2 regions of the Nocardioides daphniae genome follow, and region 2 is predicted to be linked to the other one. Evidence: riboswitches for the same ligand, from Rfam matches in the RefSeq annotation. Region 2 holds a riboswitch; the other holds the start of a gene.

Region 1 (4,371 bases), 1.6 Mb from region 2:
GGTGCGACCCGCGACATCACCGTCGCCTTCCAGGGTCACTACAGCCGGTTCGTGGACATGGCGCACTGAGTGCTCGCCTGACTGCCGCCGGCAGGCCTACCTACGCTGTTCCCGTGACGACCCTGGAGACTCCGAGACTGCGGCTGACGCCCGTGACCTCGGACGACGTGCCCTTCTTCGCCGAGCTGTGGCAGGACCCGGAGGTGATGGCCCACCTGGGCGGCGTCCGCGACCCGGAGCGCATCGTGCCCCTTGTCGCGGAGGCCGTGGAGCAGTGGCGCACTCATGGTCTTGGGCGGTGGGTGGTACGCCTGGCCGCCCAATCCATCGGGACCATCAAGCTGGCTCACGTGATGCGCGGGCGCAGCGAGATCGAGATCGGCTACGCCCTGCTGCCGGGGCACGAAGGACGGGGTTACGCCACCGAAGCCTGCGAGTGTGTCCTCAACTTCGCCCTGCAGGACCGGTCATTTCCCTCCGTCGTGGCTCTTGCCCGCGACGGCAACGACAGCTCGCTCGCGGTCCTGGATCGTCTCGGCTTCGTACGCGAGGGGTCCTTCGAGCACCCGCTCGGGCCACACATGCTCTTTCGCGTCACACGACCGCGGTGGCTGGACCGCACCTGACATCTCGATCCATGTCACCCACGGCCCCGCCTCACCGCCAGACCACCGGCTTCTCGGTCCCGACGTAGTACGCGCTCTCGAACGGCCCCCATCGCAGCCCCACCACGTCGGTGCCGGGCGGGGTCCGGAAGGCGATGCAGTCCTTCACGACCTCCCGGGGGACAGCCGGATTCGAGAGTCCGCGCGACGGACACGGCGTGAAGTCGAAGAGGTAGCTCACCTGGTTGTGCCCGCCACCGCCGCGGAGCACCGGCGCCACGTCAGAGTCCAGGTAGTACCCACCGATCTTCCCGGACACGTGCCTGATCGTGACGTCGACGTACCAGATCTGCCCGGTCTCGAGGAGCTCGCGGAGGCTGGCGGACAGATCGGGCTCCGCGAGCATGTCGGCGGTGTCGCCGCGACGTACGTCGGTGACGGTGAGCTCGACCTTGCCCTCGTCCTCGACGTGCTCGACCGGGACCCGTGCGGTCTCGCCGATGTCCAGCAGTGAGCCGGGCGGCGTGAACTCACTGACCGCAGGCGGCGCGGACGGCGCCGGCGGACGCACCGGCTCCAGCAGGCGGGGTTCCTCCGACTCCCACGGACGCACGGAGAGCGCCGTGGCCGAGACGACGAGCACCAGGGCAAGGGCGGCGCTGGCGCGCAGGAGGCCACGACGGCGTACGCGGCGACGCCCGGCGCGCACGACGTCGAGGGCGTCGACCGTGCTCCCGGCGTCCTCGCGGCTGGCGTCGTCCAGCAGGTTCTTGAGGTCGACCATCACTCACTCACTTCCAGTTCCACCTCGTGGTGCCAGCCAGCCTCGACCAACGCGCGGCGCAGGGCGTCGAGTCCGCGGGCGGTCTGGCTCTTCACGGTGCCCGGCGAGCAGCCCAGCACCCGGGCGGTCTCGTCGACGCTGAGGTCCTCGAAGTAGCGCAGGACCACCACCGCTCGCTGCCGGGGAGCCAGCAGACCGAGGGCGGCCATGACAGCCGCGCGGTCGGCGTACGCGCCCGCGCCGTCGGTCAGCGGCGGCGGCACGGACTCCTTCGCCTCGTAGCGCTCCCGCGTCCCGCGGCGGCGAGCGGCGTCGATGGCGACGTTGACCACGGTGCGGCGCGCGTAGCCGAAGAGGCTCTCGACCTGACCGATGCGGGGCAGCGCGACGTACATCCGCACCAACGCTTCCTGCGTGACGTCGTCCGCCGAGGCCCAGTCACCGGTGATCAGGAAGGCCGCGCGCCTCAGCCGTCCCTGGTGGGCGTCGACGAACTCCACGAACCGCTGTTCGTCCCGGCGCGCCATCGCGGATCCTCTCCGAGGGTCGAGCCTCGCCCCCTTGCCCACAGTGACGCACGCCGAGGGCCGGCGGTTGCGTCAGGCGCGCACCCGAAATCGATCCACGTGCACGGCCTCGGCGAGCGGCCGCTTCGGGCGCCACCCGTGGCGTACGAGGTCGGGCACCTCCTGCAGCTGCGTGACCGGCCCCAGGCAGAGCCACGCCACCGGCCGCACGCTTGCGGGGATCCCGAGGAGCTCCTGCAGGAACTCCTCGCGGTAGAACGACACCCAACCCATCCCGAGCCCCTCCGCCGTGGCGGCGAGCCACAGGTTCTGGATGGCCAGGCAGCTCGAGTAGAGGCCGGCGTCGGCGATCGCGTGCCGGCCGAGGACCGCCGGCCCACCGCGCTCGGCGTCGTACGTCACGACGACCCCGAGGGTCGACTCCAGGACCCCTCGACCTTGATCCGGGAGAACGTGGCGGCGCGCTCGCCCTCCAGCGTCGACGCGAAGGTCTCGCGCTCGATCGCGACGTGCTCGTGGAAGCGGCGCCGCGTCTCCTCGCCGCGGACGAGGACGAAGTCCCACGGTTGGCTGTTGCCCACGCTCGGCGCGGCGTGCGCGGCGGTGAGGATCCGCTCCAGCGTGGCGTCGGCGATCGGCTCGCCGGTGAACTCGGCGCGCACGTCACGGCGTCGGAAGATGGCGTCGTACAGGTCAGTCATGAAGGGCTCCCGCAGTCAGGGCCGTCCGCTGCCACCCACGGGTGCGGGCAGGTCGGACGGCTGTTCAGCGAGGCCGGTCTTCGGACTTCCCGTCACCGCCACCGGTCGCCTTCCCAGGACCGTGGTCCCAGTGGCTGCGCGTCGCGCACGACCGGCGACTCGAGGTCACCGCAGCGGGCCCTGTGCCGGAGTCACACCGGCTTCCCGATTCTCCCCGTGAGGGGCACCTCGCAGGTTGTGCCGGCGCCACCGTACCGCCACGCGCTCCCTGGGGTTTGCCCCCGCCCTCCCCGGGCAGCCTCCCCCGTGCGCATCGGTGGGCCAGCGTCTCCCTCGGAGGAGACCCCTGCCGTGGGGGAGGTCGACCCGCTGCCGCTGCACCGCCGGCTGGAGGTGGGCCGTCTGGTCGTGGGCGCGGCCGCCGACATGACGATCCGGGCCTACGGCGCCGCCGCCGCCCTGAGCGTGGTGGTGAGCGACGCGGAGACCGTCAGCGGCAAGTCAGGTGACGCGGTCGCGGCCGTGCCCCACCTGCTCGACCGCTACCACCAGGCGCAGTACGTCATCGACCACCGGCAGGAGATCCAGGCCGCCATCGATTACGTCGACCAGCACACTCCGCCCCAGGCCGAGCTGCAGGCGCGCGTCGAGGAGGCCGGCGACACGCTGCGTGACATCGAGGCGACCTCCGACGCGGTCGCCCGGGCCAGGGACGCCGCCGAACGCCTCGACGTACGGGAAGCCTTCGGCCAGGTCCGTGAGGCGTGGCAGGTCAGGCCCGACCGGGAGTCGATCCAACAGCTGGCGGAGGCCGCCGAGGAGGTCGCCCCCTACGCCGAGCAGGTCGAGGTGCTGGTGCCCGTCTACCAGGGCGGGGTGGTCGCGGCCGTCGACAACTTCGCCAGCGACGAGGTCGCGGGCACGGTCTTCGTGATGGTCGTGGCCCTCGTGGTCGCCGCCCTCCTGGGCCAGGCCGTCGGCTTCTGGATCCGCCGGGGGAGGCCCGGGCTGATCGCCTCGGCCTGGCAGCAGCTGGGGGCGCGGGTCTTCCGCGACTGGTACGTCCGCCACCTCCCCTTCGCCCTCGGCGGCTCGGTTCACGCGGTGGCGCGCGAGCGGTTCCAACGCGACCTGGTCGCCGACCCGGAGGCGGTGCTCGACCCGGACGTCCTGGCCGCGCTCGAGCGTCACTTCGCGGCCAAGCCACCTCCCGACGCCTGACCCGCGTCCGTCGCCCGGTCACTCCGCGGTACGCCGCCCATCGCCGCCACCCGTGGCGTACGGTCTCCACAGACCACCGCGACACCCAGGGAGCCACCGTGCAGGACGTCCAACCGCTGCTCGAGCAGTCCGTCGAGATCGACGCCGACCGCGCCGCCGTCTGGGCCGTCGTCAGCGACGTGTCGCGGATGCCCGAGTGGAGCTCCGGCGTCACCGGCGTGCGCTACAAGGGCGACGGCCCGCACCCGCGCTTGGGCTCCGAGTTCTCCAACCGCAACGAGCTCGGCGAGCTGGTGTGGGTCACGCACGGCGAGATCACCGCCTTCGACGCGGACGAGCACCTGGCTTGGCGGATCAAGGAGAACTGGGCGATCTGGTCGCTCCACCTCACCGACGCCGGCGACGGTCGTACGCGGCTCACGCAGCGCCGCGAGACCCCCGAGGGCATCTCGGAGCTCTCGCACGAGCTCACCGACGGCTTCATGGGCGGGCAGGAGCAGTTCCAGGCCCAGCTGCTCGACTCGATGGCGGCC
Region 2 (4,371 bases):
CTCGCGCCCCTCACGCACGGCCGTGCGCAGGTCGCTGACCTGGAAGGCGAAGCGGCCACGGTCCACGGCCGGCCGACCGCCTGCGTGCCGCTCGGCGGCAGCACGCAGGGTCTCCACGAGGTGCAACGACCCGGATCCCCCACGCCCCGGCACGGCGCCGACGCGACGGCCGCTGGCGCCCAGCGCGCGGCTGCGCCGTCCCGGCGTGCCCTCTCCGATCCCGTCGACGGTGAAGAGGCGGGGACGGAAGGCGGCCTCGGCCTTCACCGTGGTCGTGCGGTCACCCGCGGGTTGCGGCGGTGCGGGCGGCCGCGGTGCCGTGGGTGTCTCACCAGACTCCGCGTCGCTGGCCGCTGGGTCGGTGCTCTCGCCACCGTCGGTGTCATGCGCGTCCGCCGTGGCAGGGTCGCGCTCCGTGCGCTGCGATTCGCCCTCGGCCTCGCCGGCGGTATCGGTCGCGGAGGGCGACTGCTCGCCCTGGGGCTCGTTCTGGGATTCGTCCCCGTCGGTGTGGCCCTCCGGATCCGGCGGCTCGGGGAGCTCGTCGTCCCCCAGGAGTCGGTCGAGCAGGTCCTCGTCGAGCCCGGGTGCGTCGAACGGGTTGCGCCGGCGGCGGTGCGGGAGGGCAAGCAGGGCCGCTGCCCGGATGTCGCCCCGGGTGACGAACCGGCGGCCGGCCCACGCGGCGTGGGCCACGGCCGTACGCGCGGTCACGATGTCGGCGCGGAGGCCGTCGACCTCGAATGCCGCGCAGATCTCGGCGATCTTGAGCATCGCCGCCTCTCCCAGTGCGACCTCGGCAAGTCGGGTGCGGGCGTCGGCGATGCGTTGGGTCAGCGCTTCCTGGCTGGCGGCGTACGCGGCGACGAAGCCGGCGGGGTCGTGGTCGAAGGCGAGGCGACGGCGTACGACCTCGACCCGCAGCGCGGGGTCCCGGGGCGCGGCCACCTCGACGGTGAGCCCGAAGCGGTCGAGCAGCTGGGGGCGCAGCTCGCCCTCCTCGGGGTTCATGGTGCCGATCAGCACGAAGCGCGCGCCGTGGCCGAGCGAGACGCCGTCGCGCTCGACGGTGACCTGGCCCGTGGCGGCGGCGTCGAGCAGCAGGTCGACCAGGTGGTCGTGCAGCAGGTTCACCTCGTCGACGTACAGGACTCCGCGGTGGGCGCGCGCCAGCAGGCCGGGCTCGAACTCGACGGCTCCGGCGGTGAGCGCCTTCTCGAGGTTGAGGGAGCCGAGCACCCGGTCCTCGGTGGCGCCGACGGGCAGCTCGACGAGGCGGACCGGGCGGCTGACCACGCCGCTCGTGCCGTACGCGGCGTCGGGTGACGTGGCCGCGGGGTCGTGCGGGTCGGCCGAGAACCGGTCGTGCTCGTGCACGTCGATCCAGGGCAGCACGTCCGCGAGACCGCGGACGGTGGTCGACTTGGCCGTCCCCTTCTCGCCCCGCACCAGGACACCGCCGATGTCGGGGCTGATGGAGGTGAGGACGAGGGCGAGGCCCATGTCGTCGAGACCGGAGGCGGTCGTCGGGTCGTACGCGCAGCCGACGACGGCAGAAAATGGGTACTTCAGTGGCACGTTGAGGCTCCCGCTCGTAGGCCATGGATGGCTGTCCGCGAGGCCGGTCTTCGGACTTGTCGAGTCACTCCTGACGGAGTGCTCGGCTCACCGCAGCGGGCCTGTGCCGGATTCTCACCGGCTTCCCAGATTCTCCCCGTTGTCCGTCCCCACCGTTTCCGATGGCTGGGGCGCAGGGGCACCTCACGTGTGGTGCTGACGATAGCCTCCCGTCACGTGGATGACATGACGGGCCCTCTCGGTGGACACCTCGTGACGGTCGTCGGGGTGGGTGCCGACGGCGTCCTAGCCGCCGGCTGCGAGGCGCTCGTGCGCGAGGCCGACGTGCTGATGGGCGGGCGCCGTCACCTCGACCTGGTGCCGGAGGTCGAGGGTCAGGAGCGACGTCCGTGGCCGACGCCGCTGGCCCCCTCGTTGCCGGGCCTGCTGGAGGAGCTGCGTGGCCGTCGGGTGGTGGCGTTGGCGTCGGGCGACCCGATGGTCTCGGGCATCGGTACGACGCTCGTCCGGGCCCTGGGCACCGAGGCCGTACGGGTGGTGCCCGCGGTCTCGTCCGTGGCGCTGGCCCGGGCGCGTATGCGCTGGTCAGACGAGGAATCGGTGGTCGTGACGCTGGTCGGTCGGCATGAGGCGCGGGTGCTCCGGGAGGTGGCTCCCGGACGCCGGATCCTGGCCCTGACGTCGGGGTCGGAGACTCCCGCCATCGTCGGTGAGCTGTTGAGCGAGACGGGCCACCCGGACGCCGTGATCACCCTGCTCGGAGACCTCGGGAGCGCGGCGGAGTCGCGGTCCGTGAAGACCGCGCAGGAGTGGGCTCAGGTGGCTGCCGCGGACGTTCCGTCGCTGCACGTCCTGGCGATCGAGTTCCCCGAGGATGCTGGGACGAGGCGCGCGTCGTGGGTCGCCGGTCTGCCGGACGACGCCTTCGAGAACGACGGTCAACTCACCAAGCGCGACCTGCGCGCGTCGGCACTGGCCCGCCTCTCCCCGCCCCCGGACAGCACCTCTGGGACGTGGGTGCCGGGGCTGGCTCCGTGGGCATCGAGTGGATGCGCGCCCACCCCAGCTGCCGTACGACCGCGGTGGAGGCCGATCCTGAGCGCGCCGCCCGGGTGTCCCGCAACGCGGTACGCCTCGGTGTGCCCGACCTGAGGGTCGTCGAGGGACGAGCGCCCGATGCATTGGCGGGGTTGGACGCTCCCGACGCGATCTTCATCGGCGGTGGCGCGACGCGCCGGCGTGCTAGCCGCCTGCCTCGCCGCTCTCCGGCCCGGTGGACGTCTCGTGGTGCACGGGGTGACGTTGGAGACCGAGTCACTGATTGCGGAGGCGTATCGAACCCACGGGGGCGAGCTGACTCGCCTGGCGGTCGAGAGCACACACCCCGTCGGGACCTTCACCGGGTGGACGCCGTTGCGCACCGTGACGCAGTGGAGCCTGTACGTCTGAGTCGATGCGCGGTGCAACACTCCACCCACTATGGGTCACCTCAGACTGTCACCAGTCGGTGCAGCAGCCCCTCCCTTCGGTCTTTCACCGAGAAACGGCCACGCTCGTTGATAGACCTTGTCGCTGTCGACATCGACGGGCAGCAGGTGGGTGTCCTTTCGCCGACCCAAACCGCGAACTTCATGCCGCTCGTGCGGAGAGCCGAAGCCGAAGGCAGGCAGGTCTATTGCCGAGCCTCCTTGCGAGGCAACACGTTGAAGGCCGATGTGGCGCTCCACGCCCGGAAAGCGCACGAGCTCGATGAGACGGAGTTGCAGGAGCTCTTCGCGACTCGCTTGAACTGAAGCAGGTGGCATTAAGAGCCTGACCTCGGGTTTCAGACGTCTGGACGTGCCTGCGTAGCGCGTCACACCCCCGCGTATGCCCGCTGCGTTCGACACATACCAACGCGCAACCTAGTACCTCCGTGGTCCCCCTCGCGCCAGAGCACCATCACCACGTGCCGCTCAAGTCCGTGGCGGACGTCAACCCGACCTTCATGCCCACCGATGAAAAGGGGTCAACGCTGCTGACGCTGCTTGCCATCGAGTCACAGGTGACGGAGCTCCGACTCCGGGTCATGGCTGCTGCGGAAGACCTGGCCGAGCGCGAAGGGTTCCACACCTCCGCCGGATGGTTGGCCCACCACGGGCGCGTGCGCCGCAGCGACGCGGCGGCTGATTTGGGTCTCGCCCAAACCTTGGCCAGGGAGCTGCCGGTGCTGGCGGCCGCGCTGCGGGAGGCGCGCGTCAACGTGGCGCAGGCGCGGGTGATCGGGCACGCCGTGAGTGAACTGCCGCGCCGGATCGGTGAGGACTTGATCGCCCGCGCCGAGGCCGAGCTGGTGCGGCTCGCGGAGCAGCACGACCCCAAGGAGCTGACGGTCCTCGGTCGCAGGATCCTCGAGGTCGTCGACCCGGAACGGTTCGAGGACGAGGAGCGTCGCAAGCTCGAAGCCGCGGAGAAGCGGGCCCAGGAGAAGCAGCGGCTACGCCTGCGCGCTATCGGGGACGGGACCACTCGGATCAACGGCGTCGTGCCCGACGCGGTGGCAGCGCGACTCGCCACCTACCTGCACGCCTTCACCAACCCCCGCCGGTCGGACGGTGCTGTCCGCAAGACCAGCGATGAGCAGTCCAACGTCGAGAAGAACGGCGTCGGGCACGCGTCAACCACCCGCGGCGCCTCGCCGAGGCGTTCGGCCAGCTGCTCGAGACACTCGACCCGAGGCGACTCCCGATCCATGGCGGCGACGCCACCCACCTCACCGTCACCCTCTCGTTCGAGGCCCTCAAGACCGGGCTC

The links. Region 2 has a riboswitch for cobalamin ahead of E2C04_RS09620 (VWA domain-containing protein). Riboswitches for the same ligand answer to the same signal wherever they lie in the genome.
Region 1: it holds a riboswitch for cobalamin, as region 2 does, so the genes downstream of both, E2C04_RS20440 (nitroreductase family protein) here and E2C04_RS09620 (VWA domain-containing protein) in region 2, are expected to answer to the same signal.

Annotation. Positions count from the first base shown of each region.
Region 1 covers NZ_CP038462.1:3,514,052-3,518,422, reverse strand. Annotated here, with positions in the region: gene E2C04_RS21175 (DnaB-like helicase C-terminal domain-containing protein) at 1-69, shown strand, start outside; gene E2C04_RS17275 (GNAT family N-acetyltransferase) at 114-626, shown strand; gene E2C04_RS17270 (hypothetical protein) at 658-1,389, opposite strand; gene E2C04_RS17265 (SigE family RNA polymerase sigma factor) at 1,389-1,916, opposite strand; gene E2C04_RS20445 (nitroreductase family protein) at 1,989-2,318, opposite strand; gene E2C04_RS20440 (nitroreductase family protein) at 2,315-2,617, opposite strand; cobalamin riboswitch at 2,672-2,858, opposite strand; gene E2C04_RS17930 (hypothetical protein) at 2,969-3,838, shown strand; gene E2C04_RS17925 (SRPBCC family protein) at 3,937-4,371, shown strand, end outside.
Region 2 covers NZ_CP038462.1:1,951,817-1,956,187, forward strand. Annotated here, with positions in the region: gene E2C04_RS09620 (VWA domain-containing protein) at 1-1,578, opposite strand, end outside; cobalamin riboswitch at 1,615-1,766, opposite strand; gene cbiE (precorrin-6y C5,15-methyltransferase (decarboxylating) subunit CbiE) at 1,804-2,730, shown strand; partial or broken gene E2C04_RS09630 (DUF222 domain-containing protein) at 3,566-4,192, shown strand; gene E2C04_RS21985 (HNH endonuclease signature motif containing protein) at 4,273-4,371, shown strand, end outside.